DNA from 2 places in the Micromonospora sp. NBC_00821 genome. Region 1 is predicted to be linked to the other one. Evidence: riboswitches for the same ligand, from Rfam matches in the RefSeq annotation. Region 1 holds a riboswitch; the other holds the start of a gene.
What was found. Region 1 has a riboswitch for thiamine pyrophosphate ahead of OHB44_RS26920 (ECF transporter S component). Riboswitches for the same ligand answer to the same signal wherever they lie in the genome.
Positions count from the first base shown of each region.

Region 2: it holds a riboswitch for thiamine pyrophosphate, as region 1 does, so the genes downstream of both, thiE (thiamine phosphate synthase) here and OHB44_RS26920 (ECF transporter S component) in region 1, are expected to answer to the same signal.

Region 1 covers NZ_CP108880.1:5,910,839-5,925,890, reverse strand. Annotated here, with positions in the region: gene OHB44_RS26955 (cation:proton antiporter domain-containing protein) at 1-1,059, shown strand, start outside; gene OHB44_RS26950 (serine/threonine-protein kinase) at 1,178-3,010, shown strand; gene OHB44_RS26945 (hypothetical protein) at 3,019-3,306, opposite strand; gene OHB44_RS26940 (hypothetical protein) at 3,393-3,533, opposite strand; gene OHB44_RS26935 (hypothetical protein) at 3,530-3,673, opposite strand; gene OHB44_RS26930 (energy-coupling factor transporter transmembrane component T family protein) at 3,703-4,503, opposite strand; gene OHB44_RS26925 (ABC transporter ATP-binding protein) at 4,500-5,930, opposite strand; gene OHB44_RS26920 (ECF transporter S component) at 6,037-6,630, opposite strand; TPP riboswitch at 6,705-6,809, opposite strand; gene OHB44_RS26915 (alpha/beta fold hydrolase) at 6,917-7,747, shown strand; gene OHB44_RS26910 (aminoglycoside N(3)-acetyltransferase) at 7,777-8,583, shown strand; gene OHB44_RS26905 (sugar isomerase domain-containing protein) at 8,580-9,329, shown strand; gene OHB44_RS26900 (DUF6328 family protein) at 9,469-9,972, shown strand; gene OHB44_RS26895 (acyl-CoA dehydrogenase family protein) at 10,077-12,074, shown strand; gene OHB44_RS26890 (hypothetical protein) at 12,165-12,332, opposite strand; gene OHB44_RS26885 (hypothetical protein) at 12,607-13,215, opposite strand; gene OHB44_RS26880 (class I SAM-dependent methyltransferase) at 13,331-14,134, opposite strand; gene OHB44_RS26875 (Fur family transcriptional regulator) at 14,199-14,597, opposite strand; gene OHB44_RS26870 (ArsR/SmtB family transcription factor) at 14,594-14,893, opposite strand; gene OHB44_RS26865 (metal ABC transporter permease) at 14,937-15,052, opposite strand, start outside.
Region 2 covers NZ_CP108880.1:6,633,131-6,648,182, reverse strand. Annotated here, with positions in the region: gene OHB44_RS30460 (ThuA domain-containing protein) at 1-2,956, opposite strand, end outside; TPP riboswitch at 3,269-3,378, shown strand; gene thiE (thiamine phosphate synthase) at 3,373-3,999, shown strand; gene thiO (glycine oxidase ThiO) at 3,993-5,162, shown strand; gene thiS (sulfur carrier protein ThiS) at 5,153-5,353, shown strand; gene OHB44_RS30440 (thiazole synthase) at 5,350-6,129, shown strand; partial or broken gene OHB44_RS30435 (thiamine phosphate synthase) at 6,126-6,704, shown strand; gene thiD (bifunctional hydroxymethylpyrimidine kinase/phosphomethylpyrimidine kinase) at 6,899-7,684, shown strand; gene thiC (phosphomethylpyrimidine synthase ThiC) at 7,702-9,294, shown strand; gene OHB44_RS30420 (hypothetical protein) at 9,451-12,489, opposite strand; gene OHB44_RS30415 (cupin) at 12,566-12,874, opposite strand; gene OHB44_RS30410 (LLM class F420-dependent oxidoreductase) at 12,871-13,821, opposite strand; gene OHB44_RS30405 (ABC transporter ATP-binding protein) at 13,824-14,609, opposite strand; gene OHB44_RS30400 (ABC transporter substrate-binding protein) at 14,880-15,052, shown strand, end outside.

The DNA of each region.
Region 1 (15,052 bases):
GCGATCGGCGGCAAGTTCGTCGGCGCGTACCTCGGCGCCCGCTCGCAGCGGGTCGCCCGACGGCCGGCGGGGGCGCTCGCGGCCCTGATGAACACCCGTGGCCTCACCGAGATCGTCATCCTCACCGTGGGTCTGCAGCTCGGCATCCTCAACCCTGAGTTGTTCTCGCTGATGGTGGTCATGGCCCTGGTCACCACCGTGATGGCCGGGCCACTGCTCAATGTGATCTATCCCCGTCGCCTGGTGGACCGGGACATCGCCCAGGCACAGCGGGCCGCGCTCGGTGGGCCCGACACCCACCGGGTGCTGGTGGTCGTGCCGGAGGGTGAGCGGGCGGCCGAACTGACCGCGCTCGCGGTCGACCTGGCCGGATCCCGAAGACCCGCCGAGGTGGTGCTGAACCGCCTGCTGCCGTACCCGGTAGCCGCCGTGGAGGTCGGTGCGGGCCTGCACACGGAGCTGGCGGGGATGACCGCCGCGATGGGGGAGCTGGCCCGGTTGGCCGAGTCGGTCCGCAGCGCGGGTCTCGGCGCACCGGTGCTGGTGCGGTATGCGACCGACCCCCGAGGTGAGCTGGCGGGCGAGGTGGCGACGGCGCAGCCGGCCGTGGTGCTGTCCACCCAGCCCGCCGACGTGGACGTGCCCGACGCGGTGTGGGTCACGGCGCACCGGTTGCCGGCCCGCCCATGGCCCGCCGTGGCGGTCGCCGCGGGCGGCGCCGACGGGCCGGCTGCGCTGCGGGTGGCCGCCCAGCTCGCGGCGGGCGCGGGGGTGCCGCTGGTGGTGGAGCCGGTCGGTTCCGGCGGCGGGGCCCGGCGGGCCAACGCGGCGGTTCGCGCGCTGGTCCGGCAGGGGGTGACCGTGGACACTGGCGGGGAGGCGCCGACGGGGGTCCTACGGATTGCCGGCCGCGACGCCGCCTCCGACGGGGCGCACCTCACCGTCCAGGGTGGAAGGTCGGTGGACGCCGCCGCTGGGCAGTGGTTGGTTCCGCCGCGGTCCCGGGATGAGCGGGACGGGTGCGATACTGAGCCGGCTCCCGGCGCGGACCGGGCGTGAGGCACGGAAGTGGGACGGGATGACGGGCGATACCACCGAAGACCTCCAGCCGTTGCGCCCTGGCGATCCCCGGCACCTCGGGACGTGCCGGCTTCTCGGCCGGCTCGGCGAAGGTGGGATGGGCACCGTCTTTCTGGCGGAGCAGCCGGGTGGCCGACGGGTGGCGGTCAAGGTGATCCGCACCGACCGCTCCGACGACGCCGAGTTCCGGCGGCGCTTCCGGGGCGAGGTGAAGCGGGCCCGGCAGGTTCCTCCCTTCTGCACGGCCGAGGTGCTCGACGCGGACCCCGATCATGAGCCGCCCTACCTCGTCGTCGAATACGTCGACGGACCGAGCCTGGCTGCCGTCGTGGCGGAGCGGGGGCCGCTGACCGCTGGCAACCTGCACGGCCTGGCGATCGGCGTGGCGACGGCGCTGACCGCCATCCATGGTGCCGGCGTGATCCACCGCGACCTCAAGCCGAGCAATGTGCTGCTGCCGCCGGGCAGCCCGAAGGTGATCGACTTTGGCATCGCCCGGGCGGTTGAGGGCAGCGCCGTAACCCGGACCGACCAGGTGGTCGGGACGGTCGCGTACATGGCGCCGGAGCGGTTCGATCCGGCCGGCAGTGGGACGCTGACCGCCGCGGCCGACGTGTTTGCCTGGGGCGCGGTCGTCGCGTTCGCCGGTACGGGTCGGACCCCGTTCGCAGCGGACACGCCGCAGGCCACCGCGGTGCGTATCCTCACCCAGGAGCCGGGCCTGGACGGGTTGACCGGCCCGTTGCGCACACTGGTGGAGCAGGCGCTGGCGAAGGATCCGGCGGGCCGGCCCGGTGCGCGGGAGTTGCTGGACCGGTTGCTGACGGTCGCTCCGCGGCCGGAGACCGGCTCCGCCGAAGTGACGGCCGACCGGTCCGCGCTGCTCGCCGCCGTCGAGCAGGCGCAGGCGGCGACCGACCAGCGTCCCCTCCTCGAGACCGAGCTCGCCGGTCGGCGGCACACCACCCACGGGTCCGTGGTCGCGTCCGGTGCCCCTGCCACGCCGCCTGCGGACGACGACGCCACCACCCGGTGGGGTGTCTCGTCCGCCACCCCGACGCCGAGGCCGACCTCCGTCGCGAGGCCGGCGGACGCCCTACCCGCCTCCGCGCCCCCGCCCGTGACCTCCGCGCCCGCGATGAGCCCGCCCGCGCCGACTCCCCGGCGGTGGCCGTTCGTCGCCGCCACGGTGCTCTCCGCCCTGGCGCTGGTCGCCGCGCTGGCCGGCGTCGGCGTGCTGACCGGGGTGCTGCGGGGAGGCCCGGGCGAGCCGCTCGGCCTCGCCGCGACGCCGTCCGTCGGGCCGTCCGTCGGGCCGTCCGTCGGGCCGTCCGTCGGGCCGTCCGGCGCGACGCCGGCACTGCCGTCGGTGGTGATCCGGGATCCGCTCACCGTCACCAACTACTGGCGGACCCGCACCGACGAGAAGAACCGGGTCAGCTGCGCGTTCGACGGGGCGTACGTGGTGACGAAACGGTCCGAGGGTCCGTACCGCTGCCTGGGGCCGCAGCAGTCCTTCGCCGACTTTCAGGTCGAGGTGGACGTGGCGTTGCGGCGGCCCGGCAGTTGCGCCGGCATCTGGTTCCGCTTCACCGACCTGACGGGTGGGCACGCGCTGCGGGTCTGCCCGGACGGATATCACCTCGTGGCGCACGGAGTGGACAGCCCGAACGCGGTCACCCCGGCGGGCACCTTCCCCTACCCGGCTGGGCAGCTGGCACTGGGCCGGACGATCCAGGTGGGCATCGTCGCCAGGGGCGGGCAGCTGCGGTTCCTCCGGGAAGGTGTGGAGATCGGCGCGGCCCGGGACGGCGCCCCGGTGCCGGGCCGGGTGGTGCTCGGCATCTTCCGCGACCCGGGCCGGGACGAGCCCGCAGAGCCGCCGTACGAGGTGGCCTTCCGCGACGTCGAGATCCGGCAGCTCGACTGAACGTCCGGTCAGTGCTGCCCGGCGCAGCAGGGCGGCGGGTCCGGCACCTCGCACGGGGCGATGCCGGCGGCCCGGTACGGCGTGGCCATCAGCATCAGCTCGCCGGCCTGCCACTGCGGCCGGACGAAGTCCCGGGTCTGCACCACGGTCTCCCGTCCGGCCGGCGGCGCGCCCAACACGATCACCCGCTGGATGGCGCTGGCGTCGAGCAGCTCGGCGACGGTCAGCGTCCCGACCAGACGGTCGACCCCGGGATAGCGCACCGCCCGACCCGAACGGCGGGTGGCGTGCTCCATGGCCGCATGGTCGGCGGCCTGTCTCAGCTCGGCGGGGCTCGCCGGCAGCCCGGCCAGCCGGTCGTCGGACAGGTCGCTGCCCAGGCTCAGGGCACGTGTGGATGCGGTGCCCAGGACAGGTGGGTGCAGGCCACCAGGTCGGGCAGGTCGAGCGGGGGTACGTGCTCGGCCAGCCAGTGCTCGGCCTCCCGTACGGTCCGGTGGCCCAGGCTCAGCCCGACGATCACCGGTTCAGCGCCCAGGCGTAGCAGCCCGACCCGTACGCGCGGCAGTGCTCGGCGACCGGGGCGGAGCGGTCCAGCGCCGGGAGTCCGTCGGTGGCGGCCGTCTGGTCGTGGTCATCGCGGGGAGCCGGTCCGTGTCCCATGTGCTGCTCCAGTCGCGTTCGCGGCGCCCTCAGCCGAGCAGCGGGCGGAACGTGCCGAGCAGCACGCTGACCGTCAGCGCCGCCCCGGCCAGCGCCGCTGCACCGGCGACCAGCAGCCCGTCGGCCGCCGTGAAGCGCTGCCGCCGGGCGACGGTACGGGGTGTTCCGGCGTCGAAGCCACGGGCGTCCATCGCCACCGCCAGCCGGGTGCCACGGCGGATCGCCCCGACCAGCAGGGCGAACGCGGTGGAGGCGAAGAGCCGCAGCTTCGCCACCGGGTTGCGTCCCGCGTCGACGCCCCGCGCGCGTCGGGCCATGCTGATCATCTGCCATTCCTGGCCGAGCAGCGGCACCAGCCGGAACGCGGCCAGCGCCCCGATGGCGAACCGGGCCGGCGCCTTCGCGTTCTGGACCAACGCGTCGGCCAGGTCGGTGGGGTCGGTGGTCGCGAAGACGATCACACCGGGCAGCGCCACCGCGAACACCCGCAGCACCAGGCCGAGCGCGGTGAGCAGGACGCCGGTGCTCACCAGCACCGGTCCCGCGTCCAGCAGGACCCGACCGGACCGGTCGGCCGCGAACAGCACCAGGGTGACCAGGATGCCGGCGGCACTGAGCAGCAGCGGCCAGGCCCGTCGGGCCAGCACCCGGTAGCGGATGCCGAACAGCGGCAGGACGGCCAGTTCGAGGGCGATGGCGATCGCCGGGGCCACCGGGTCCAGGGTCGCCAGCAGTGTGAACGAGAAGACCAGCGCGGCGGCTACCTTCGCCACCGGGTTGCGGCGGGCCAAGGGCGCGTTCGGCGCGGCGACCGGCTCGATGCTGATCATCGGTGGTCGTCCGGGGCCCGGTGCAGGGTGACGGTGCGGTCGGCGAGCGCGGCGACGAAGTCCGCGTCGTGGGTGACAGTGACCACGCCGTGACCGGCGTCGCGCAGGTCGGCGAAGAGGTCGACCAGCTCCCGCCAGGTCCGCCGGTCCTGGCCGAAGGTGGGTTCGTCGCAGATCAGCAGGCGTGGCGCGGTGGCCAGGGCGGTCGCCACACTCAGCCGCCGCGCCTCACCACCGGAGAGGGTGTACGGGTTGGCGGCGGCGAGTCGGGCCAGCCGCAGCCGGTCCAGCAGCCCGGCCACCGTCTCGTTGACGGCTGCCTCGGGTTGACCGGTGCGGCGCGGACCCAGCGCCAGTTCGTCGAAGACCGTGCTGGTGACGAACTGGTGCTCGGGATCCTGGAAGACCGACCCGATCCGTCGGGCCAGCGCGGGCGCCCGCCATCGGTGCGGGGGAGTGCGGTGGTCCGCGCCGGCCAACTCGGCGGATGCCGTGACCCGTCCGCTGCCCGGCCGGAGCAGACCGCCGAGCAGCAACGCCAGCGTGGACTTGCCGGCACCGTTCGGTCCGCGTACGGCGAGTGCCTCACCGGCGCGTACCGCCAGGTCGGTGGAGCCCAGCCGGGGCGGCAGGCCGAGCCGGTCGGCGGTGAGCAACAGCTCCCCGGGGCCGGCGGTGGCCGGCCGGGGCGCGATGGGGTGACCGGGCACCCAGACCCCCTCGGCGGCCAGGGCGGCGCCGTGGGCGGCGAAGACCGCCTCTGGTGTGCCGTCCGCGCGGACGCCGCCACCCGGTTCCAGGACGACCACCCGGTCGACGAGCGGCAGTGCCTCGGCGACCCGGTGCTCGACCAGGATCAGCGTGGTGTCGGCGTCCAGTGCGCCGGCCACCGCGTGCCGGACCAGCTCGGCCCCGGCCGGGTCGAGGTTGGCGGTCGGCTCGTCGAGCAGCAGCAGGGCGGGGCGCAGGGCCAGCGCGCCGGCCAGGGCGAGGCGTTGCTGCTCGCCGCCGGAGAGCGCCGCCGTGTGGCGGTCGCGGGAGTACGGGAAGCCGACCCGGTGCAGCGCCTCGTCCACGCGGGGCCAGATCTCGTCGGCCGGCACTCCCCGGTTCTCCAGCCCGAACGCGACGTCGTCGCCGCAGCGCGCCATCACCAGTTGGGTCTCCGGGTCCTGGAAGACGATGCCGACCCGTTCCCGCCCTTTGCGTGGGTCGAGCCCGTCGATCTCGACGGTGCCCTCCTGCTCGCCGGAGTCCTCGGGGAGCAGCCCGGCCAACGCGGCGAGCAGGGTGCTCTTCCCAGCCCCCGAGGGCCCGAGAAGCAAAACCCGCTCCCCAGCCTCAACCCGCAGGTCAACCCCGCGAACGGCCCAGGCGCGCCGCCCAGCGTGCCGCCACCCGAACCCCCGCAGCAGTACCCCGCTCACCGAACCCCCTTCCGGTCCGCGCTCTCGTCCGTTGATCAAGAGGTTTGCGTCAGGAAGTCGCCTTCCGCTGACGCAAACCTCTTGATCAACGCCATTGGGTGGGGGGTTAGATCAGGGCTCGGTTTCGGCCTGCGGGGAAACGGTCCAGGACTCCGGTGTTGGCCAGGGCGTTCGTCAGCAGCCAGCCGCCCAGGCCGGCGATCACTGTGGCGCTGACGATGGTGAGCAGCGCGTACGGGATGCGGTAGTCGGTCAGCGCGTAGTCGACGTTCCAGACGAAGAAGTCGAACAGCGCGGCGCTGAGGCCGGTCAGCGCGCCCGCGAACACAGCGGTCGGCAGCCGGAACGACCGGTACCGGAAGGCGGCGAAGGCCAGCTCGGCGCCGATGCCCTGCACGATGCCCTGCGGGATGACCGTGCCGGCCCACTGGCTGCCCAGCAGCGCGGACAGGACCGCGGCCACCGTCTCGCAGTAGAGCGCGGCGCCGGGCTTGCGGATGACCAGCCCACCGATCACCGCCGGCATCAGCCAGACGCCGTAGAGCAGCGTCTGCGCCGGCGGGAAGAAGGCGAACGCGCCCTCGGTGGCGCTCCAGACCAGGCCCCAGGCCCAGAAGATGACGCCGAAGGCGACAGCGATCACCGAGGCGACCACGATGTCGATGGTGCGCCAACGGTGTGTGTCGGTGGTGGAATTCATGTGTTGCTCCCAGTTCGTGAGTGCGAACCAGGAGAAGACGCACGCCGCGTCCGGTGGCACCGGACTGCGGCGCGGCTGGAGGTCGACCGAACTCCCTGCGCTGGCATTACCCAGATCAGGTTCGAGGGTCTGCGGGCGTGCCCGCACTCTCAGCGCTGTGCGCTCCCCTGTCGGATATGAAGTTGTCTCGCTGACGCTAACACCGACAGGTGTCGCGGGCCCAGCAGGGCATCCGCCTGACCTGCGGGAGCGACCGGCCGACCGCCGGCTGGGTACGCTTCTGATCATGCGGGTTGACGCGCGAGGCTTCACGTTCGAGGTGACCGTCGGCGGTCCGACGGACGGCGTACCCGTCCTGCTGCTGCACGGTTTCCCTCAGCACAGCGGCGAGTGGGACGACGTGGTGCCGGCGCTGCACGCGGGTGGGCTGCGCACCTATGCGCTGGACCAGCGCGGATACTCACCCGGCGCCCGGCCCACGGCGGTGGCCGACTACCGGATCCCCGAACTCGTCACCGACGTGGTGGCGGTGCTCGACGCGCTCGGGCTGGACGCCGTCCACCTGGTCGGCCACGACTGGGGCGCGATAGTGGCCTGGGCCGTCGCCGCCCGGCACCCCGAGCGGGTCCACACGCTGACCGCGGTTTCCGTACCGCATCCGGCGGCCATGGCGCACGCCCTGAGCACCGACTCCCAACAGAAGGCCCGCTCGTCGTACATCGCGCTGTTCCGCAAGCCCGACAAGGCGGAGAAGGTGCTGTTGGCATGGCACGCCACCGCGTTGCGCAAGCTGCTCGGCGGGGTGGGCGACACGGCCCGGGTGAACCGGTACGCCGACCCGATGCGGAAGCCGGGGGCGCTCACGGCCGCGCTGAACTGGTACCGGGCGATGTCCCGCGCCGACCTGGCCGGCGTCGGTCCGGTCGCGGTGCCCACCACGTACGTCTGGAGTGACCGGGACGTCGCCATCGGCCGGACCGCCGCCGAGGCGTGCGCGCAGAACGTCACAGGCGACTACCGCTTCGTGCAACTGCCCGGTGTGAGTCACTGGATCCCGGACGCGGCGCCGGCCCCGCTCGCCGAGGCGATCCTTGCCCGAGCCGCCGGGACGGCCTGAGCCGTGCCGGTCCGCGAGGGAAAGTCATCGTGACGACGGACGCCAGCGGGCCGGGCAGCCGACGCTCGATCGCCGCGCAGCTGCGCGTGCTGGGCGTACGCCCCGGCGCGACGCTGCTGGTGCACGCGTCGCTGCGTCCGCTGGGCTTCGTCAGCGGCGGCCCGCACGCGGTGGTGCTCGCCCTGCGCGACGCGCTCGGCCCGGACGGCACGATCGTCGTGCCCACCCATACGCCCGACAACAGCGACCCCGCGCAGTGGCGCAACCCGCCGGTGCCGGCGGGCTGGTGGCCGCTGATCCGCTCGGAGATGCCGGGCTTCGACCCGGCGGTCACCCCGAGCCGGTACATGGGTGCGCTCGCCGAGACGGTCCGCGGCTGGCCCGGCGCGCTGCGCAGCTCCCATCCGCACGTGTCGTTCGCCGCGCTCGGTCCGGCCGCCGAACAGGTGGTGGCCGGGCACACCCTGGCGGACATGCTCGGCGAGGGCTCCCCGCTGGCCCGCCTCTACGATCTCGACGCCGACGTGTTGCTGCTCGGCGTGGACCACTCGGTGAGCACCTCACTGCACCTGGCCGAGTACCGCAGCCCCGGCTCGCCCCGGGAGCGGATCGGCGCCGCAGTGCGTACCGCCGACGGTGGTCGGGAGTGGGTGTGGTGGCAGGACGTACGACTCGACGCGGACGACTTCGCCGCGTTGGGGGAGGACCTGGAGGCCACCGGGGCGGTCCGCACCGCACCGGTCGGCACCGGGTCCGGCAGGTTGATGCGCCAGCGGGCGGCTGTCGACTTCGCGGTTCGCTGGCTGGCCCGTAATCGAACGACGGAGGACGTATGACGGTGAGCGCCGAGGACTACCTGGCAGTGGTGACCGAGACCATCGGCCGGGTGGCCGCCAGCCAGCGGGAGGCGGTGGGGCGGGCCGCCGACCTGATCGCCGAGGCCGTCCGAGCCGACGGCGTGGTGCACGCGTTCGGCACGGGGCACTCGGAGGCCCTCGCCATGGAGATCGCCGGACGGGCGGGTGGTCTGGTGCCGACCAACCGGATCGCGCTACGCGACCTGGTGCTGCTCGGCGGCGAACCGGCCGACCGGCTGGGCCCACTGCTGGAACGGGACCCGGCCGTCGCGCACCGCCTCTACGAGCTGGCCCCGGTGCGTCCCACCGACGTCTTCGTGCTCGCCTCGAACTCCGGGGTCAACGGCGCGATGGTGGAGTTCGCCACGCTCGTGAAGGAACACGGCCACGGCTTGGTGGCGATCACCTCGGCGCAGCACTCCGGGCGGATGACCTCCCGGCACCCGTCCGGGCGCAAGCTGAGCGACCTCGCCGACGTGGTGCTCGACAACGGCGCGCCGTACGGCGACGCGACGCTGCCCCTGCCCGGCGGCGGCGCGGTCGGCGCGGTCTCCTCGATCACCGCGGCGCTGCTGGCGCAGCAGGTGACAGTGGAGGTGGTGGCGCGGTTGCTGGCGGCGGGGGAGCGGCCCCCGGTCTACCTCTCGGCGAACATCCCGGACGGCGACGCGCACAACAACGAGCTGGAAGCGCGGTACGCGGGCCGGATCCGACGCGGGTCCTGACACGGCGCTGGCGGCTGACGTGTGTCGCCGCGATGAACGGCAGATGTCGTGAACCAGTTTCGCGCTCGGCCGGGTGGGGCATTGGCGTTGCTGCCGGCGGCTGGGACCGCCGGCAGTAGCGTCTCACCGGAGGTAGCGCGTGTCCAAGGAGACCGAGAAGCAGCGCTGGCAGCGCAACTTCGCCGACCTGCTGCAGGAGTTGCGGGTCGCGCAGACCGGCGTGCAGATCCTCTTCGCCTTCCTGCTCACCCTGCCGTTCAGTAACGGGTTCACCGAGACGACGGAGTTCCAGCGCGACGTCTACATCGTGGCGTTGCTCGCGGCGGCCGCCGCCACCGCGATGATCATCTCGCCGGTGGCGTTCCACAGGGCGTTGTTCCGGCAGGGGCGCAAGCCGGAGCTGGTCCGTTTCGCCCACCGGATGGCCACCGGTGGCCTCGCCTTCATGCTGATCGCGATGGTCAGCGCGGTGCTGCTGATCACCGACTTCGTGCTGGACCGGCCGATCGCCTTCGTGCTCAGCGCCCTGACCGGAATCTGGTTCCTCACGTTCTGGGTGGCCCTACCGTTCGCCCGACGCAACTGGGGCGAGGACGACATCGACGACGATGACGACGACCCGGACGACGTCGACGGTCGCTGACCGCGCCGATCTTCACGCAGCGCTACCCCTGGGTAACAACCAGGGGTAGCGTGGCGGTAGTCGCGCACGTCGACGCAGCCGCACCGAGCTTCGAGGGGGCAGCCGTGACCACGACGCAGGATGGCCGACCGGCACCGGAAGGCCCCGACTCCGAAACCACAGCCGGTGCGGCCGCGCCGCTGCCCGCGGAAGCCGGGCAGGTCACCGAGAAGGAGGCCCGGCAGGTCGCCGAGGCCGCCCGGGAGTCCACCTGGGACCGACCCAGCTTCGGCAAGGAGCTGTTCCTCGGCCGGTTCCGGCTCGACCTGATCGACCCGTGGCCCCGATCCGATCCGGACGACGTGGCTCGCGCGGAGGAGTTCCTTGGTCGGTTCCGCGCCTTCCTGGCCTCCGAGGTGGATGGTGAGGCCATCGAGCGGGACGCGTCGATACCCGACTCGGTGTTCCACGGCCTGGCCGACCTCGGCGCGTTCGGCATGAAGATCGACCGGAAGTACGGCGGGCTCGGGCTGAGCAACCTGCACTACTGCCGGGCGCTCATGCTGGCCGGCTCGGTCAGCCCGGCCATCGGCGCGCTGCTCTCGGCGCACCAGTCGATCGGGGTGCCGCAGCCACTGAAGATGTTCGGCACCGCCGAGCAGAAGCAACGCTTCCTGCCCCGGCTCGCCGCCGGCGAGGTGTCCGCCTTCCTGCTCACCGAGCCGGACGTCGGCTCCGACCCGGCCCGGCTGGCCACCATCGCGGAGCCGACCGAGGACGGCACCGGTTACCGGCTCAACGGGGTGAAGCTCTGGGCCACCAACGGCATCGTGGCCACCCTGCTGGTGGTGATGGCCCGGGTGCCGGCCACGGAGGGACGTCGGGGCGGGATCACCGCGTTCGTGGTGGACGGCGACAGCCCCGGCATCACCGTCGAGCGGCGCAACGAGTTCATCGGCCTGCGCGGCCTGGAGAACAGCCTGACCCGGTTCCACGACGTGATCGTCCCCGCCGAGAACGTCATCGGCGGCGAGGGCAAGGGGCTGAAGATCGCCCTGACCACTCTGAACACCGGTCGACTCTCACTGCCGGCCATGTGCGTGGGCGCCGGCAAGTGGGCGTTGAACGTGGCCCGGGGGTGGGCCGCCGACCGGGTCCAGTGGGGACGGCCGGTGGGCGAACACGAGGCTGTCGCGCAGAAGCTCTCCTTCATCGCCGCCACCACGTACGGCATGGAGACCATGCTCGACCTCTGCTGCCTGCTCGCCGACGACGACCGCAACGACATCCGGATCGAGGCGGCACTGGTCAAGCTGTACGCCAGCGAGATGGCCTGGAAGATCGCCGACGAGCTGATCCAGATCCGGGGCGGGCGCGGCTACGAGACGGCCGACTCACTGGCCGCCCGGGGTGAACGCCCGGCCGCCGTCGAGCAGATGCTGCGTGACCTGCGGATCAACCGGATCTTCGAGGGCTCCACCGAGATCATGCACCTGCTGATCGCGCGGGAGGCCGTCGACGCCCACCTGTCGGTGGCCGGCGACATCATCGACCCGGACGCGGGGTTGGGCCGCAAGGCCCGAGCCGGCGCGCGAGCGGGCGCCTTCTACGCGAAGTGGCTGCCCACCCTCGCCGTCGGTCGGGGGCAGAGCCCTTCGGCGTACGCCGAGTTCGGCCCGCTCGCCGCGCACCTGCGTCAGGTGGAGCGTTCGTCGCGCAAGCTGGCCCGGTCGACGTTCTACGCGATGTCCCGCTGGCAGGGAAAAATGGAGCGTAAGCAGGCGTTCCTCGGTCGGGTGGTGGACATCGGCGCCGAGTTGTTCGCGATGTCCGCGGTCTGCGTCCGGGCCAGCGCCGAACGGGACAGCCGCCCGGAGAACGTCGAACTGGCCGACCTGTTCTGCCGGCAGGCGCGGGTGCGGGTGGATGCCCTGTTCGCCGCACTCTGGGACAACACCGACTCGGTCGACACCGCCGCCGCGAAGCGCATCCTCGCCGGCCGCTACGCGGGCCTGGAGGAGGGCGTGCTCACCCCGTCCGAGGAGCTGCCCTGGGTGGCCGGCTGGTCGCCCGGCCCGTCCACCTCCGAGGACGTCCGCCGCCGCATCCCCCCAAAGCCGTGAACCGCGCAGGGCAGCCTGCCGCCGTGCGGGCTGGTCGCCACGAGGGCTGGTCGCCGGCATCGGTCAGCGGTGCGGGCCGGCGGTGCACGGTCAGCGGGAGACCGCCCAGGCCAGCACTCCCGCCAGGATCAGACCGTTGAGCCCGGCCAGGGCCAGGTACGCCGCGGGTGGGATCTTCTTGCCCCGGCGGAGGAAGTAGACCAGGACTGCGGCGTAGCCGAGCAGCAGGACGGCGATGACGACGAGGAAGTAGAACACCCGACGACTTTAACGACACCCTCGTCGAGCTGAGCCTGCGCCCGGCCGGCCTGACCTCTGCCTGCTCCGCGATCTTGCACTTGCTGTCCCGACATAAGGGGCATTCCACCCATGTCGGCAACCGAAACTGCAAGATCGGCGCGACGGGGCGCGACGGGGCGCGACGGGGAGCGTCGGGGCGCGACGGGCGCGACGGGGCGCGACGGGGCGCGACGGGGCGCGACGGGGCGCGACGGGGCGCGACGGGGCGCGACGGGGCGCGACGGGCGCGACCTTAGCGGCCCCGGGCGCGGAGGCCTAGTTGGCGCAGCTCCAAGGCGGCCAGGGCATCGACTGTCGCGTCGTCGCCTCGCCGCCACGCCTCGGCGACGTCCGGACCGATCCGGGTCAGTTTGCCCAGTGGCTGGGTGGCCAGCGCGCGCAGGGCGAGCAGGTCCCGGCCGGCCGGCCCGGCGGCCAGCTTCGTCGCCGATCCGGCCCGGCGCATCCAGCGGACCCGCAGCGGCAGCCAGCCGAACAGCACGATGCCGAGCGGGAAGATCAGGACCGCGATGGCGAGGGCGAGGGCGAGCTGGTCGACCAGGTGCTGCTGGTCGCGGCCGGCGTCGGCGAGCCCCCGGGCCGCGTCGGCGGCCCGCTGGAAGGGTGCGGTCAGCTCGTCGCCGACCAGCGGGACGCGGCGAACCTTGCCGCCCGCGTCGGCGAGGTTGTCGGCGAGCCCGCTGCCGGCGCCCTCCAACTTCTGCCCCGGCACGGCGAGCTTCTGCACCAGGTCGTGCAGCCACAGCGCGCCGCGGATCGCCACGTACACCCAGGCGACGACGAGCAGGTCGGTGAGCAACTGACGGGCGGCGGTCGGGAACCGATCGGCATAGATTTTCACGTCGGCCAGCGTGCCACGAACGGACGCGGCGGGGCACCCGTCGGATCAGCCGCCGGATTCGACGTGAACGATGCGGCTACCTGCAAGGGTGCCGACAGATACCGATAGAAGCGATTCACCGGACACGTTCGGCGAGCCTCAGTTCAGTCAGGTAGCGCTTGACGACTTGGCCCCCGTAGTTGACGTCGATGAGCCGCGCGATGGAGTTCAGCAATGCGCTCTGCTGCACGTCCGGCAAGGCACGGTGGCCGGAGTAGGTCAACAGCAGATCCAGGTAGTCCGCTGTCGAGTACGGCAACTCCCACTCGTATCGGTAGAAGCTCGCAGGCCCGAACCGCTCCGACGAGGTCAGCTCCCGATCGTCCTCCGGAATGTCTTGAGCACCTTCAAGACGCAGGCCCAATGGGGTCGACGGATCGAAGCGTTCGTAAAGCTTCTGAATCTCGACGAAGAACGCCTCGGTCCAGGTGCCACCGGCGATGTGGTGGGTTCCCACGGTGGCCAGCAGACCACCGAGACGCAAGGCGTCAGCAGACTTCGACACCCGCACGGCCGGATCGATCCAGTGGAACGCCGTCGCGGAGAGGACCACGTCGAACGGTTCCGCAGGCAAGGACCACTCCTCGAACGCTGCCGTCACCACCTCCACCGAGTCGGAGCTGGCAAGGTTTCGCCGAGCCACAGCAGCCATGTCTGCGCCCAACTCGACGGCCACGATCCGGTAGCCCCGTTCCGCCAGCGGCACGGTCGCCTGCCCAGTGCCACAGCCGATCTCCAACACCCTTGCACCGGGCGCTACGCCGGCCGCAGCGAGATCATCGAACATCTGTGCCGGGTACCGCGGCCGCGCACGGTCATACCGTTCAGCGTCCTCGTTGAAAGTCTCTCGCAGCCTTACGTAGTCATTGCTCCCGCTCACCCAGCGAGAGTACGAGTGCCGCTCCTACGGCAGGCGCCCAATTCTCAATGCCTGGCTCGCCGGGTCAGCGGACGCAGGTGGGGCAGGTGCCGAAGATCTCCAGGGTGTGGCTGACGTCGGCGTAGCCGTGCTGTGCGGCGACCCGATCGGCCCAGCTCTCCACGGCCGGGCCGGCCACCTCGACCGTACGCCCGCACACCCGGCAGACCAGGTGATGGTGATGCCCCTCGCTGCACCGACGGTAGAGGTGCTCGCCGCCCGGCGGACGCATCACGTCGATCTCACCGGCGTCGGCGAGCCCCTGGAGGGTGCGGTAGACGGTGGTCAAACCGACCCGTTCGCCGCGCTGCCGCAGCATCGCGTGCAGGTCCTGGGCGCTGTGGAAGCCCTCCATCTCGCCCAGCAGCGCGCTCACCGCCGAACGCTGCCGGGTGTTGCGCACCGCGGCGCTACTCTCGCTCATGATCCCTCCCCGGCGTGGCTTACCGCGTCCGCCACGATGTGCGCGACGTGCTCGTCGACCAGGCTGTAGGCGATCTCCCGGCCTCGGCGGGAGCCGCGCACCACGCCCGCTCCGCGCAACACCCGCAGGTGTTGGGAGACCAGTGGTTGCGCCGCGCCGAGCTTCTCCACCAACTCGTGCACACACCGCTCGCCGCCGGCCAGTTCACTGACGATGGCCAGCCGAATGGGAGCGGACAGGGCGCGGAGCAGCTCGCTGGCCCCGTCGAACCCGTCGTAGCCCGTCGCGCCGGTCATCCTGCAACGGTAACCAATACCACCGAGGTCGCGCTGACCAGGCTCAGCTCAGCACGACCTCGTGAGGTTCCGGTGTCGGTGCGGCGGTCGGCGTCGTCCGGCGGCGCACGGCCCGCCAGACAGCACCGGCCACGGCCACCACCAGGAACGACGCGATCG
Region 2 (15,052 bases), 720 kb from region 1:
CGGAGGCGGCCCGGAACCGAATCTCGGTGATGTTGGTCAGGTCCGCCGGAGCGACCGACCACCAGTCGCCGTCCTCGATGAACGCGATGCTCTGGCCGCCACCGGCGGTGTCGGCGCCGGCCTCCCGCTGCACGCCGGGGTCTCCACCGCCGGTGCTCACCGGGGCACGCCCGGTGGCGGTGAAGTACTCGGCCTGCTTCTGCTTCGGCTGGAGGACCTCGATCTGCCGACCGGTCAGGGCACCGGCGCCGCCGGCACCACCCTCGTCGGTGTAGGTCGCCTCGAAGACCGCGAAGACGTTCGCCTCGGCGCCGTGCCCGGAGGCGAGCGACGTCTGGACGGTGCCGGTGCAGCCGGTGTGCTGCTCCAGCGGGTGGGCGTGCTCGTCGTGACCGAGCAGCACCTGAAGCCCCACCCGGTCACAGTCGATCTGCCCGTCCTCGGGGTCGGTCACCTTGATCGAGTAGCGGACCTGGTCGCCCCAGTTGAAGAAGCCGCCGTCCGGTGGGAACTCGATGGAGACCGTCGGGGCGGTGTTGCCCACGGTGACCGGCACATTGGCCACCGCGGTCCGGCCCTTGGGGTTGGTGACGGTGAGCTGGGCGGTGTAGTTGCCCGCCGTGGCGTACGTGTGGGTCGGGTTGGCCTCGGTCGAGGTCTGCCCGTCGCCGAACGTCCAGGCGTAGGTGAGCGTGCCACCGTCCGGGTCTCGGGAACCGGCGCTGGAGAAGGTGACAGTCAGCGGCGCCGGACCCGAGGTCGGGTTGGCGGACGCCGCGGCGATCGGGGCGCGGTCACCGGCGGTGTAGTCGATCCGGTAGACGCCCGAGTTGTCGTTGTTGCCGCCGAAGCCGCTGCCCCACTCGATCAGGTACAGCGCCCCGTCCGGGCCGAACTCGAAGTCCATCGGCCGGACCATGCTCATGCCGGTGAGCAGCTGGTTGATGTCCACCAACGACTTGCCGTCGGGGGTCAGCTGCATGGTGTACATCTTGTTCTGGTTCCACTCGCCGAGCAGAGCCTTGCCGTCGTAGTACGCCGGCCACTTGCGGTTCGAGTTCAGGTCGGCGTCGTAGCGGTAGACCGGGCCGCCCATCGGGGCGCCGCCGCCACCGATCTCCGGGTAACGCGCGTCACCGGCGTACCCGTAGTCGACCGTCGCCGGGACCACCGGCGGGAGGTTGGTCAGGCCCGTGTTGTTGGGCGAGTTGTTCACCGGGGCGGCGCAGTCGAACTTCGGACCGCTCGGGCCGGACGGGAACGTGTAGTCGTTGTACGCCTCGTTCGTGCCCGTGCAGTACGGCCAGCCGTAGTTGCCCGGGGTGACGACGTTCCACTCGACCAGACCGCGGGGGCCCCGGTTCGGGTTGTCCGTGTTGGCGTCCGGTCCGTAGTCCGCGACGTACAGCGTGTTGGTCTTCGGGTCGGTGCCGATCCGGAACGGGTTGCGGAAGCCCATCGCGTAGATCTCGGGACGGGTCTTCTCGGTGCCCGCCGCGAAGAGGTTGCCCGCCGGAACGGTGTACGTCCCGTCGTCCTCCGGGTGGATCCGGATCACCTTGCCGCGCAGGTCGTTGGTGTTGCCGGAGGTGCGCTGCGCGTCGTAGTCCTGGCGACCCGCCCGCTCGTCGATCGGCGAGTACGAGTTCGACTCGAACGGGTTGGTGTTGTCACCGGTGGCCAGGTAGAGGTTGCCGTCGCCGTCGAAGGCCATGCTGCCGCCGGCGTGGCAGCAGGTGTTGCGTTGGGTGTCGACCCGTAGCACCTGCTTCTCGCTGGCCAGGCTGATGGTGTCGCCGGTGACGGTGAAACGGGACAGCAGGTTGCGGGTGACCCCGTCGTTCGGGGCGTAGTACAGGTACACCCAGTTGTTTGTGGCGAAGTCCGGGTCGAGCCGGATGCCGATGAGGCCGTCCTCGTTACCGGTGAAGACGTCCAGGTCGACGGCGGTGACGGTGTTGCCGGTGTCCGGCTTCACGATCTGCACGCGACCGTCGCGCTCGATGTAGAAGACACGCCCGTCGGGGGCGACGTCCAGCTCCATCGGGTTGCTGGTGTTGCTGTCCAGCGTGACCTTCTCGAAGTTCGAGGTCTTCGAGGCGCCGCAGTCGGCGTTCTCGACGCCGGCCGCGGTGCGGATGCCGCCGAGCAGGTGGGAGAGGAACTCGGGCTCGGCGTACGACTCCCGGGTGTGCCCGCCGCCCGTGTACCAGGAGCGGCCACCGTCGTAGTCCTGACACCAGGCGATCGGGTGGTCCGCACCCATCGCGCCGGCGCCGGCGGTGTAGCTCTTCTCGTCCAGGCTGGCCAGCACGTGCACGTCCGGCCGGGGGTTGGTCTGGTAGTTGTACCACTCGTCGAACCGGGACCACCGGTCCGGCAGACCGGCGGTGGACGGGTGGGCGTGGTCCTCCACCTTGACAGTGGCCTGCTGGTTCTGCGGGTGGTTGGCGAAGTACGCGCCGACCAGGTCGCCGTACCAGGCCCAGCTGTACTCGGTGTCCGACGCGGCGTGGATGCCGACGTAACCGCCGCCGGCCTTCACGTAGCGCTCGAACGCCGCCTGCTGGTCGGCGTTGAGCACGTCACCGGTGGTGGAGAGCCAGATCACGGCCTTGTACTTCGCCAGGTTGGCGTCGTTGAATGCGGCGCCGTCCTCGGAGTTGTCAACCGTGAATCCGTTGTCGACGCCGAGCTGCTGGAGGGCGGCGACGCCGGTGGGGATGGAGTCGTGCCGGAAGCCGGCGGTCTTGGAGAAGACGAGGACGGAGAAGGGATCGGCTGCGGCCTTTGGCGCCTTCGGCGCCACCTGGCTGACCGGGGCTGCGGCTTTCGCATCCCGTGGGGGAACCTGGGCGGCCGCTTGCGCGGGCGCGCCGAACAGGGTGGTCGAGGCCATGGCCAGGGAGATCAGGGTTGCGGTGATGGGTAAGCGGGCACGACGAGAACGGGACACGCCGCCTCCTGTGTCGTAGTGACAGAGCTCGCGGGAGTCGGCTCGCCGAAGGCCGTCCCTGATGGAGCCGGTGGTCACACCCTGCCAGGGTGCCCCCACCGACATTTTGTCGAATCGCTGAACAAATTAATTCGGCTGGCTCGATGTCGGGCAAGATGCGGACGGGTAACGGTTCTGCAACGGGGGGCGACATTCCGAACAGGACCGTATGAAGTGCCCCATTGGATCTCGCTCGTTTTGACGCGGCCCGCCGGCTGGCCACCGCCGACCCCGCGCCTTGGCAGGCCGGCGGATCTGTCGTACGGTGACACGCAAGTAACCCACGGGAGCCCGGTGTACCGGGCTGAGAGGGGGGCTGACAGCCCCCGACCGTTGAACCTGATCCGGGTAATGCCGGCGCAGGGAGGAGCGTTGCCGTGCCGTCCCTGGGGCGATTGCATCTCATCACCGACACCCGACCGGGTCGCGACCCACTCGCAGTGGTTCGCGCCGCCCTCACCGTGGCCCACGCCGATCTGGTCGTGCAGGTCCGGGTCGAGGATTCCGCCACCGACCGCGAGGCGTACGACCTGACCCGGCGGGTGTTGGCGCTCTGCGCGTCGTACGGGGCGACCTGCCTGGTCAACGACCGGTTGCACGTGGCGCTGGCGGTGGGCGCCGCCGGTGGGCACGTCGGCGCCGACGACCTGCCGGTCGCCGCCGCCCGCCGGGTGCTCGGCCCCACCGGTGTGCTGGGCGCCACCGCTCGCGCGCCGGGCCCGGCGAGCGAGGCCGTCGCGGCGGGCGCCAGCTACCTGGGCGTCGGGCCCTGTCACACCACCAGCACCAAGACCGGCCTGCCGGACCCCATCGGGCCCGCCGGGGTACGCGCCGTCGTCGACGCCGTCGGCGTCCCGGTCATCGCGATCGGCGGAGTGACCGCAGCCCGGGTGCCGGCGCTGCGGGCCGCCGGAGCGTACGGGGTGGCGGTGGTCGGTGCCGTCTCCGCCGCCGCCGACCCGGCACGGGCGACCGCCGAGCTGATCGAGGCCCTGACGTGCTGACCGGCCGGTCCCCGTCACCGCCGTCGAGCGACCGGGTCCGGCCGGACGTGGCAGTGGTGGGTGCGGGGCCGATCGGGCTGGCGATCGCCTGGCGATGCGCCGCGCGCGGGCTGCGGGTGGTGGTGCACGATCCGGCGCCCGGCTCGGGGGCGTCGGCGGTGGCCGCCGGCATGCTCTCCCCGGTCGCCGAGGCGTACTTCGGTGAGCGGCAGCTGACCGGGTTGTTGCTGGCGTCCGCCGCCCGCTGGCCGGCGTTCGCCGCCGAGTTGACCGAGACGACCGGAGTCGAGATCGGCTACCGGACCGAGGGCACCCTGATGGTCGGGCTGACCGGCGACGACCTGGCCGAGGCGCGCAGGCTGTGGGCGTACCAGCAGGGGTTGGGTCTGCCCGTGACGCCGCTGCGCCCCAGTGAGCTGCGCGACCGCGAACCGGCGCTCGCCCCACGGGTGCGCGGCGGCGCGCTCGCGCCCACCGACCACCAGGTCGACCCGCGGCTGCTGGTGCCGGCGCTGCGCACGGCCGCGCAGCGGGCCGGCGCGGTGCTCGTGCGGCAGCCGGTCCGGTCGGTGTCCGACGTGGACGCGTCGGTCACAGTGGTCGCCGCCGGCTGTGGAGCCGCAGCGCTCACCGGCCTGCCAGTGCGGCCGGTGAAGGGCCAGATCCTCCGGCTGCGCGCGCCCGACGGCGTCGCGCCGGGCTTCCGGCACGTGATCCGGGGGTACGCCGACGGCGAGCACGTGTACCTGGTGCCGCGCGCCGACGGTGAGGTGGTGCTCGGCGCGACGGTCGAGGAGCGCTCGGACACCACTGTCACCGCTGGTGCCGTGCAACGGCTGCTGCGCGCCGGCGTCGATCTGCTGCCCGAGTTGGCCGAGTACGACCTGGTCGAGGCGGTCGCCGGGCTGCGTCCGGGCACTCCTGACAACGCACCGATCCTCGGGCCGCTGCCCGACCGACCGGACGTCCTGGCCGCTACCGGGCACCACCGGCACGGCATCGTGCTCACCCCGATCACCGCCGACCTGATCGCCGACCTGGTGCTCGGCGGCGTACCCGACCCGCTGCTCGCGCCCTTCCGGGCCGATCGCTTCGGCGGTGCCGCCGCGGTGGCCGCGTCGGGCGGACCTGAACCGACGATGGAGGGGGACCTGTGGAGTTGACTGTGAACGGGGCCGGGCGCAGCGTCGCCACCGGCGCGTCAGTGGCGGACCTGGTCCGCGACATCGTGCCGCATTCACGTGGGGTGGCGGTCGCTGTCAACGGCGAGGTGGTGCCTCGGACCGGCTGGCCGGCCCGAGCGCTGTGCGACGGTGACCGGGTCGAGGTCCTCACCGCGGCGCAGGGCGGGTGAGCGGCGTGACCTTCGAACTGGGTGGGGAGACCTTCACCTCACGGCTGATCCTCGGCACCGGCGGCGCCGCGAACCTGCACGTCCTGGAACAGGCGATCCGGGCGTCCGGCACCGAACTCGTCACACTGGCGCTGCGCCGGGTGGGCACGGCGCCGGGCTCCACCGGTGGGCTGCTGGAGTTGCTGGACCGGTGCGGCGTACGCCTGCTGCCGAACACCGCCGGCTGCCACACCGCCACCGAGGCGGTGAAGGTGGCCCGGTTGGCCCGGGACGCGTTCGACACCGACTGGGTCAAGTTGGAGGTGATCGGCGACGAGCGGACGCTGCTGCCCGACGGGGTGGAGCTGCTCCGCGCCGCCGAGGAGTTGGTCGCCGACGGCTTCACTGTGCTGCCGTACACCAGCGACGACCCGGTGCTCGCCCGCCGCCTCGCCGACGTGGGCTGCGCCGCGGTGATGCCGGCCGGCTCCCCGATCGGTTCGGGGCTCGGCATCGGCAACCCGCACCACATTCGACTCATCCGGCAGGGTGTGGACGTGCCGGTGATCCTCGACGCCGGCATCGGCACCGCGTCCGACGCGGCGCTGGCCATGGAGCTGGGCTGCGACGGGGTGCTGCTGGCAAGCGCTGTCACCCGGGCCGCCGATCCGGTGGCGATGGCCACCGCGATGCGGTACGCGGTCGAGGCGGGCCGACTGGCCGCCCAGGCCGGCCGGATCGAGCGGCGCTTCCACGCGCTCGCCTCCACCCCCGACGAGGGAAGACCAGAGCTGTGACCCCCCCGTCCGGGGTTGTCGTGTTGACCGACCGGCTCGTGGCGCGGGGTGGGCTCGACCGGGTGGTGGCGGGGGCCGTGGCCGGGGGAGTGCGCTGCGTGGTGCTGCGGGAGAAGGACCTGCCGCGCGCCGAACGCGCCGCCCTCGCCGCCGACCTGCGCGCGATCCTCGCCGACGTCGGCGGAACCCTCGTCGTGGCCGGCCCCGACCCGCTCGGCGGCGACGCCGTGCACCTGCCCGCCGCCGGGCCGTACCCACCGCCAGCTCACGCCTTGGTCGGCCGCTCCTGTCACGACCAACCAGAGCTGGACCGCCTGACCACCGAGCACTACGCCACCATCTCCCCAGTCTGGCCCACGAAGACAAAACCGGGCTACGGCCCACCCCTGGGACCGGACGGCCTGCGAAAGCTTGTCGAGACCAGCCCGGTACCCCTGCTGGCCCTCGGCGGAGTGGAAACCCCGGAACAGGTAACCGCCTGCGTCAAGGCGGGGGCCGTCGGGGTTGCGGTGCTCGGCGCGATCATGCGAGCCAAAGACCCCACCGAAACAGCCGCGAGTTTGACCAGCGCTTATGTCGAGGCGGTCACCCCTGTGCTGACCCAAACCCGGCGCGGGGTCACCCAGGTCTCCACGTCAGGGCTGCGGCCGACCGTGCCCACGCAGGGATCAAGCCTGACCGCCCGGAGTGGGCACGGTCGGCCGCAGCCCCCAACCGCAACCAGTAACGGCCGGCCGCAGCCCCGAACCGCAACCAAAGGCCAGGGAAAATGACCCCGAGCACCATCCTCACAATCGCCGGCTCGGACTCCGGCGGCGGCGCAGGCATCCAGGCCGACCTCAAGGTCTTCGCCGCGCTGGGCACGTACGGCACAAGCGTCCTCACGGCGGTCACCGCGCAGAACACCCGGGGCGTCGACGCGGTGTTGCCGCTGCCCCCGCGCACCGTCACCGAGCAACTGGACAGCGTGCTCACCGATTTCACCGTCTGCGCGGTGAAGACGGGGATGCTCGGCACCCCGGCGATCGCGGACGTGGTGGCCGAGGCGGCCCGGGACGGCCGGCTGCCTCAGCTCGTCGTCGACCCGGTGCTCGTCGCCACGAGTGGTCACCGGCTCGGCGTGGTGGGCGCTGTGGAGCGGCTGCTGCCGTACGCCATTGTCGCGACCCCGAACTGCGCGGAGGCCGCGGCGATCACCGGACGCCCGGTGGACGACGTGGCCGCGATGGTCGTGGCCGCCGAGGCACTGGTGGCCGGCGGCCCGGAGTACGTGGTGGTCACTGGCGGTGACCTGGACGGGGGCGAGGCGGTCGACGTGCTGCACGGCGGCGGCGTCACCACACTGCTGCGCGCGCCGCGAGTGACCACCCGGCACACCCACGGCACCGGGTGCTCGTTCTCGGCGGCGATCGCGGTGCGGCTCGGTCTGGGCGATCCGGTGCCGGCCGCTGTGGGGGCCGCCAAGGAGTACGTGCTCCGTGCGCTGACCGGCGCGCGGGGCTGGGAGCTGGGCGCGGGACGTGGGCCGCTGAACCACTTCGGCTGGTCCGCTTGATCACCAGGGAGGCTGTCATGCACGCACGAGGCAAGGTGTACGTCGAGGGTTCGCGGCCGGATGTCCGGGTGCCGTTCGCGGAGGTGGGGCTGACCGGGGATCTGCCGCCGGTGCGGCTGTACGACACGTCCGGCCCTGGTTCGGACCCGGAGGTGGGGCTTCCGCCGCTGCGCGGGCCGTGGATCGCCGAGCGGGGTGACGTGGCCCCGGTGCGGGGTGCGGGCACGCCACTCGCCGGGGTCGACGGTCGTCGGCCAACCCAGCTCGCGTACGCGAGGGCCGGTGTGGTGACGCCGGAGATGGAGTTCGTGGCGATCCGGGAGAACGTCGAACCGGAACTCGTGCGGGCCGAGATCGCCGCGGGTCGGGCGGTGCTTCCACTCAACGTCAACCACCCGGAGTGCGAGCCGGCGATCATCGGTAAGGCGTTCCTGGTCAAGGTGAACGCCAACATCGGCACCTCGGCCGTCAGCTCGTCGGTGGCCGAGGAGGTGGAGAAGCTGACGTGGGCCACCCGCTGGGGCGCGGACACCGTGATGGACCTGTCCACCGGTAAGCGGATCCACGAGACCCGTGAGGCGATCGTGCGGAACTCGCCGGTGCCGATCGGCACGGTGCCGATCTACCAGGCGTTGGAGAAGGTCGGTGGCGACCCGGTGAAGTTGAGCTGGGAGGTGTTCCGGGAGACAGTGATCGAGCAGGCCGAGCAGGGCGTGGACTACATGACCGTGCACGCCGGGGTGCTCCTGCCGTACGTGCCGCTGGCGGTGGACCGGGTGACCGGGATCGTGTCCCGGGGCGGTTCGATCATGGCGGCGTGGTGCCTGGCGCACCACGAGGAGAACTTCCTCTACACCAACTTCGAGGAGCTGTGCGCGCTGCTCGCGCGCTACGACGTGACGTTCTCCCTCGGTGACGGGCTGCGCCCGGGATCGATCGCCGACGCCAACGACGAGGCGCAGTTCGCCGAGCTGCGCACCCTCGGTGAGCTGACGAAGATTGCCTGGGCGTACGACGTCCAGGTGATGATCGAGGGCCCTGGTCACGTGCCGATGCACAAGATCAAGGAGAACGTGGACCTTCAACAGGAGTGGTGCCACGAGGCGCCCTTCTACACGCTCGGTCCGCTGACCACCGACATCGCGCCCGCGTACGACCACATCACCTCGGCGATCGGCGCCGCGATGATCGGCATGTTCGGCACCGCGATGCTCTGCTACGTCACGCCGAAGGAGCACCTCGGCCTGCCGGACCGGGACGACGTGAAGGCGGGCGTCATCGCGTACAAGATCGCGGCACACGCGGCGGACCTGGCCAAGGGGCACCCCGGCGCGCAGGACTGGGACGACGCCCTGTCGAAGGCGCGGTTCGAGTTCCGCTGGGAGGATCAGTTCAACCTCTCGCTGGACCCGGAGACGGCGCGCTCGTACCACGACGCGACACTGCCCGCGGAGCCGGCGAAGACCGCGCACTTCTGCTCGATGTGTGGCCCGAAGTTCTGCTCCATGAAGATCACCCAAGAGCTCAAGGAGTACGCCGCACGCGGGATGAAGGACAAGTCGGAGGAGTTCGTCTCCGGCGGAAGCCGGGTCTACCTACCGCTCGCCTGACCCCACCCGGCATGATCGACTCGGGTTCATTGATGTCGCGGTGGTCGACCGCCTTGGGATCGGCCGATATCAGTGAACCCGAGTCGATCAAACGACCGGTCGGTACGTCTGCGCGCCGCGCAGTGGAGTCAGGGGCGCTGGGTCAGTGGCGCTGGGTCAGTCGCGGTGGTGTCGGCCGGTGGAGCGCAACGACCGACGGCTGTTCTCCTGCTCGGGCTCGTTGTCCGACACCGGCTTGCTCAGACCGGCGACCCAGTCGACGAATTCCTCATCCTGAGATGCCAGGGGCTCCGCCTCATCCGACGTCTTCGGGCTCTCCTCGTCGGCGCGGGACCGGTTGCGGCGGAACAGCCCACCGAGCCGCCCTTTCCGGGAGGGCTGCTCTGCCACCTTCGGGTGCGTCGGTTTCGCCGACGTGGTGTCGGTGTCGGTGGTGGCGCTGGAGGGCGTGCCCACAGTGCTCGGGAACTCCGGCCGGCCCGGGTGTCCGGCGGCAGCGGTCGTCTCGCCGGCTTCGGTCGGCGTTGTCCGCGCCGTCGAGCTGTCCTGCGATTCCGCCGACCCGCGTCGCCGAGAGGTGTCGAACGCGTTCCAGGTGCCGGCCCGGCTCAGATCCGGCAACGGTGCCCGATGCCGGGGCTTGGGCATCGGCCCGGTTGGCGCGTCGGGCCTGCTCGGCCCCTCCGATGCCGTTGCGTCCGGCTCGGCGGTCTGCGGTGGCACCGTCCACGTCTGAGTGACCGGCCAGGCCGACGGTGCGGGGGTCCACCGGTCCGCGTCCGGGTCACCGGCGGCGGTGGCCCCGAACAACCCGGCGGCGGGAACGTCCTCGGCGGCGGGCCGCGTGCTGTCGGTGTCACGAGCCTCGGCTACCGCATGATCGCTGGTCGTGTCGGCCGGGGCTGCCTTGCTGCCCGTACCGGCCTTCGGGACGCGCGGGAGGGCTTCCGCGCCAACCGGGCCGGCCTTCGGGACGCGCGGGAGGTCTTCCGCGCCAACCGGGCCGGCAGCGGTGGTCGGCGCCGCCGCTGCTCGCGTCGCGTCGGTCGCGTCGGTCGCGTCGGCCGGTGCTGGTGTCGCCCCACTGGGTGCTGGTGTCGTACCGATCCCGGTGGTCGGGGTCCCTGCGGCGTCGGTTGCCGTGGTGGGGGACTCCGGGCTGGCCGGCACCTGTGTCGCGCCGGCATCGGCGGTCGTCGAGGCAGCCGGTGCTCGCGTCGAGCTGGTGACGGGCGTGGCCGGTGCTCGCTTCGCGCCGGTTGCGGTGGTCCCGTCTGCCGCCGCGCCGGAGGCAACAGCCGAGGCGACCTCGGAGGCCGAATTCGACCGCCCACCCGGGCTTCCACGGCCGGGCCCCGGAGTGTCGGTGGCCACGTCGGAGGCGGTGGTGTCCGGGTTGGCTTTCGACTTACGGCCGCGTCGCGGCTTGATCGTCAGCGGTGCCTCGGGCGTGCCGGGGTCGGCCGGGCCCGCGCTGCTCGCCTTCGTGCTCGTGCCTGACCCCGTGCGCGTGCCCGTCGAGGCCGGGGCGGCGGGACTGGGAGCGCCCGTGCCAGTCGGTGCTGTGCTGGTCGCCTCGGCGCCGCTGCCCGTACTCGTCGGGGCCGTGCTGGTCGGGGCTGCGCTGCTCCGGGCCGTGCTGCCGGTCGCGGGGGTGGGCGCGTCCGGGGTGGTCGGCGCGCTGGCAGCGGCCGCGCTGGTAGTGCCGGAACCGGGTGCGCCCGTGCCGGCCGGGGTGGCGGCGGTCTTGCGGGTGGTGCGCCCACCGGTCGGCCTGCCGCTGGTCGCCGTGCTGCCGCTGGTGCCCGTCGCGGTGCTGCCGGTCGGCTCGTCGACCGCTCGGCCGCCCGTCGGGGTCGCGGCGTCGGTGCGTCCGGCCGTGGTGCCGGTCGCGGTGGCGTCGGTGACGTTGCTGAGGTCGGTGCCGGCCGAGGGCTCGGTCGTCGCCAGGGCATCATCCGGGCGCGGGGGCGTCTGCCCTGCGGCGGTGAACTCGCCGGTCGGCGCGGTCAGCCAGGCCGCGGACTGAGGGGGAGCGGCGGGAGTCGGAGCGGCGGGCGCCGGACCGTGCTGTCCGCTCGCGGTGGTCTCCGGCCAGTCCCAGTGGGCCGGGACGGTGCGTACGGCATCGGGGTCGCCCGTCGCCCACGGACCCGCAACGACGCCGGCGCGCTTCGTGCTGGTGGCCAGCTCGGCGTTTGTCGTCTCCGTGTCGGTGCGCTCGGTGCTGTCCCGGTCGTCCGCAGTGCTGTCCCGGTCGTCCGCCGCGCCGGGCAGCGCCGGGCCGGCGGGCAGCGGGCGCAGGATGGCGGTGGGCTCGATCGCCTGCGGATCGGTGGTACGGGTGCTCGTCGGCCAGCGCAGCAGCGCGGCGGCGGCCGCGCCGAGCGCTCCGGCCAGGATCGCGATCAACGAGCCGTAGTAGGGGGCGGTCTGGTAGCGGTCCACGGCGTCGCCCGGACCGGCGGTCAGGTAGGCGAACGCCACCAGCACCGGACCGGCCACCCCGGTGGCCCCGCTGACCAGTGGAGCCTGACCGCGCCAGCGAGCCAGCCCGGCGGTCGCCGCGCCGGCCAGCAGCGCCACGATGGGCAGCAGGAGCAGCGCCAGCCGCTGAGCGGCGGCGTCGTCGAGCCAGCTCGGCTCCAGTACGCCGAGCCGGACGGTCGGCAGTGGGCCGGCAGTGCCGAGTGACGGTAGTACGGAGATCAGCGCCAGCAGCCAGACGACGCCGGCCACGGCCGCCATGTTCCATCCCAGCTCGGGCCGGAACAGGACGGCTATCGCGGCGCCCGCCCCGATCACCGCACCGACCATGGCGCAGATGCCCACCGCCCAGACCGGGTCAACGGAGATCAGCTCCGCGGCGCGGGCGGGCTGCATGCAGAGCGGGGCGATGACTGTGGCGCCGAGGGCTGCCGCGCCGCCGACCGCCAACTGCCGGCCGGTGCTGGCCGCCGGGGCGTCGCGGCGAGCGAGGCGTCCGGTCAGGACGGCGCCGGCGACGGCCGCGTTCGCGGCGAACCAGCCCACCCAGACGAGCTGGGCCGGCCACTGGTTGACTGTCGTACCGGTGAATGCGCCGGTCAGGCGGACGATGCCGAAACCGTACGCGACGCCGAGCTGGCCGGCTCCGGCCAGCACGCTCACCCCGAGCGCCGTGAGCAGCAGTCTGCCCCAGGTCCGAATGGCCATGTCCGGCACGTTACGCACCTGGTACACCCGATGGCCACCGGCGCGCCGCGCGGCACGCCGGTGGCCATCGGCGGGTCTACTTGAGTTCGACCAGCCGGGCCAGGTAAGTCGTATCCCCGACATTGGTCAGCATGTGCACAGCGCCCGGGTCTCGGTAGACCACTCCGCCGGTGGGCTCGTCGGCGTCGATCCGGGTGCCGTCGATGGTCTGTACGACGTTCTTGGCGCCCTCGATCGCCACCACCAGGTAGGGGTGGTCGTGCCGGTGCAGCGGCTGCCGCTCGCCCGGCTCGAGGCGGATGTGCCAGACCCGGACCCGGTCGTTCTCGTACACGATCTCCTGACCCACCGGTCCGAGTTCGGTTCCGTCGATCACGTCGGTCATCGTGCTCCGTCCAGTTGGGGCAGCACCTCGGCGGCGATCAGCTCGAGGTGGTCGAGATCATCGAAGTCGATCAGGCGCAGGTGGACCCGGGTGGTGCCGATCGCGGCGAACTCGCCGAGCCGCTGCGCGAGCTGCGCGGGGGAGCCGACCACCGGGTCCTCCGGTGGCAGCGCGCTCTTCTCGTGCAGGGGCGCGGCCCGACGCTGGGCCTCCGCGTCGGTCCGGCCGATGGCGACGACGATCCCGGCGGACAGCACCAGCGGGGCGCGCCCGGACTCCGTCCGTCCGGTGCGCTCACACGTCTCGCGCACCCGGTCGTACGCCTCGGCGGTGGCGGCCACGGACTTGAACGGCATGTTGAACTCGTCGGCGTACCGGGCGGCCAGTTCGGGTGTGCGCTTGGGGCCACGCCCGCCCACGATGATCGGTGGGCCGGGCACCTGCACCGGCTTGGGCAGGGCGGGAGCGTCCACCAGCCGGTAGTGGTCGCCAGTGAAGCTGTAGGTCTCGCCGGGCGGGGTCGCCCACAACCCGGTGATCACCTCGAGCTGCTCGGCCAGCCGGTCGAAGCGCTCGCCGACCGCCGGGAACGGGATGCCGTACGAGGTGTGCTCGCGCTCGTACCAGCCGGCGCCGATGCCGAGGTCGACCCGGCCGCCGCTCATCTGGTCGACCTGCGCGACCATCACCGCGAGGGGGCCGGGCAGGCGGAACGTGGCCGACGTCACCAGGGTGCCGAGTCGGATCCGATCGGTTTCCCGGGCCAGCGCGGCGAGGGTCAGCCAGGCGTCCGTGGGGCCGGGCAGGCCCGGGTCGGCGCCCATCGACTGGTAGTGGTCGGCGCGGAGGAAACCCTCGTAGCCGCAGGCCTCGACCAGCCGCGCGAACCGGAGCTGGGTGTCGTAGCTGGCGCCACGGTTCGGCTCGGTGAAGACCGACACCCGCATGGTCAGTGTCCTTCCGCGCCGGCGGTGGCCGGCTGTTCGCGTTCCATGAGCAGTTCGTGCAGGTCGGCGCTGACCTGGGCGACGTCGGCCAGGTGGGCGTTGCGGCCCAGGGTGCGGGGCCGTGGGATGGTCACGTCGACGACCTTGCGGATCCGGCCGGGGCGAGGGCTCAGCACGACCACCCGGTCGGCGAGCAGCACCGCCTCGTCGATCGAGTGGGTGACGAAGACGATGGTCGGCTTGTTCTCCATGTGCACCCGCTGGAGTTCGCCGGAGAGTTCCTCGCGGGTGAGCGCGTCCAGCGCGGAGAACGGCTCGTCCATCAGCATCACCCGGGGCTCACCGATCAACGACCGGCACAGCGACACCCGCTGCTGCATACCGCCGGAGAGTTCGTGCGGCAGCCGCTTCTCGAAGCCGGCCAACCCGGCGACGTCGAGCAGTTGCCGGGCCCGCTCCCGGTGCTTGGCGCGGCTCCAGCCGAAGATCTCCACCGGCAGCAGGACGTTGTCCAGCACTGTGCGCCAGGGCAGCAGCGCCGGCTTCTGGAACAGCATGGCGATGTCCTGGCGGGGGCGCGCGATCGGCGTACCGGCGACGGTGATCTCACCGGCGCTCAGCGGGAGCAGCCCGGCGATCAGCCGCAGCAGTGTGGACTTGCCGCAGCCGGAGCGGCCGAGCACGGCGACGAACTCGCCCTCGGCGACGTCGAGGTTGATGCCGCGCAGCGCCTCCACCCGGCCGGATCGGCCCTCGAAGGTACGGGACACCCCGGACAGTCGGATCATCTCCGGCGCACCTCCGCTGAGTGGACGGTCAGGAATCCGACAAAGGCTAGCCGCCCTGTCGAGGTATGGCACCGGCTGGGGTCGTCGTCAGGTTGTATCCGTTCCGCAACCCGATACGCCTGGCGTCGCAACTGTGGGTTTCTCGTACGCTGTGCCCGCGAAGAGTCCCCCCACGACGGCGGCGCCCGGCTTCCACCCCTCCCGCCGGCCCGTCACGACAACCCCCTCCGGTGGCCTGCCGGCCCCGGTCGGAAAGGACATGGTGCACTGATGAGAAGGCTGACCCGTACGGTCGCTACGGCCGCGCTGGCCACCGCCCTCGCCCTTGTCTCCGCCTGCAGCAGCGGGTCGGATTCGGCCGACGATGCCAAGGGCGGCGACGGCAAGACGCTGCAGAAGGTGACCTACCTCACCTCGTTCGGTAACTTCGGCCGTGACTCCTA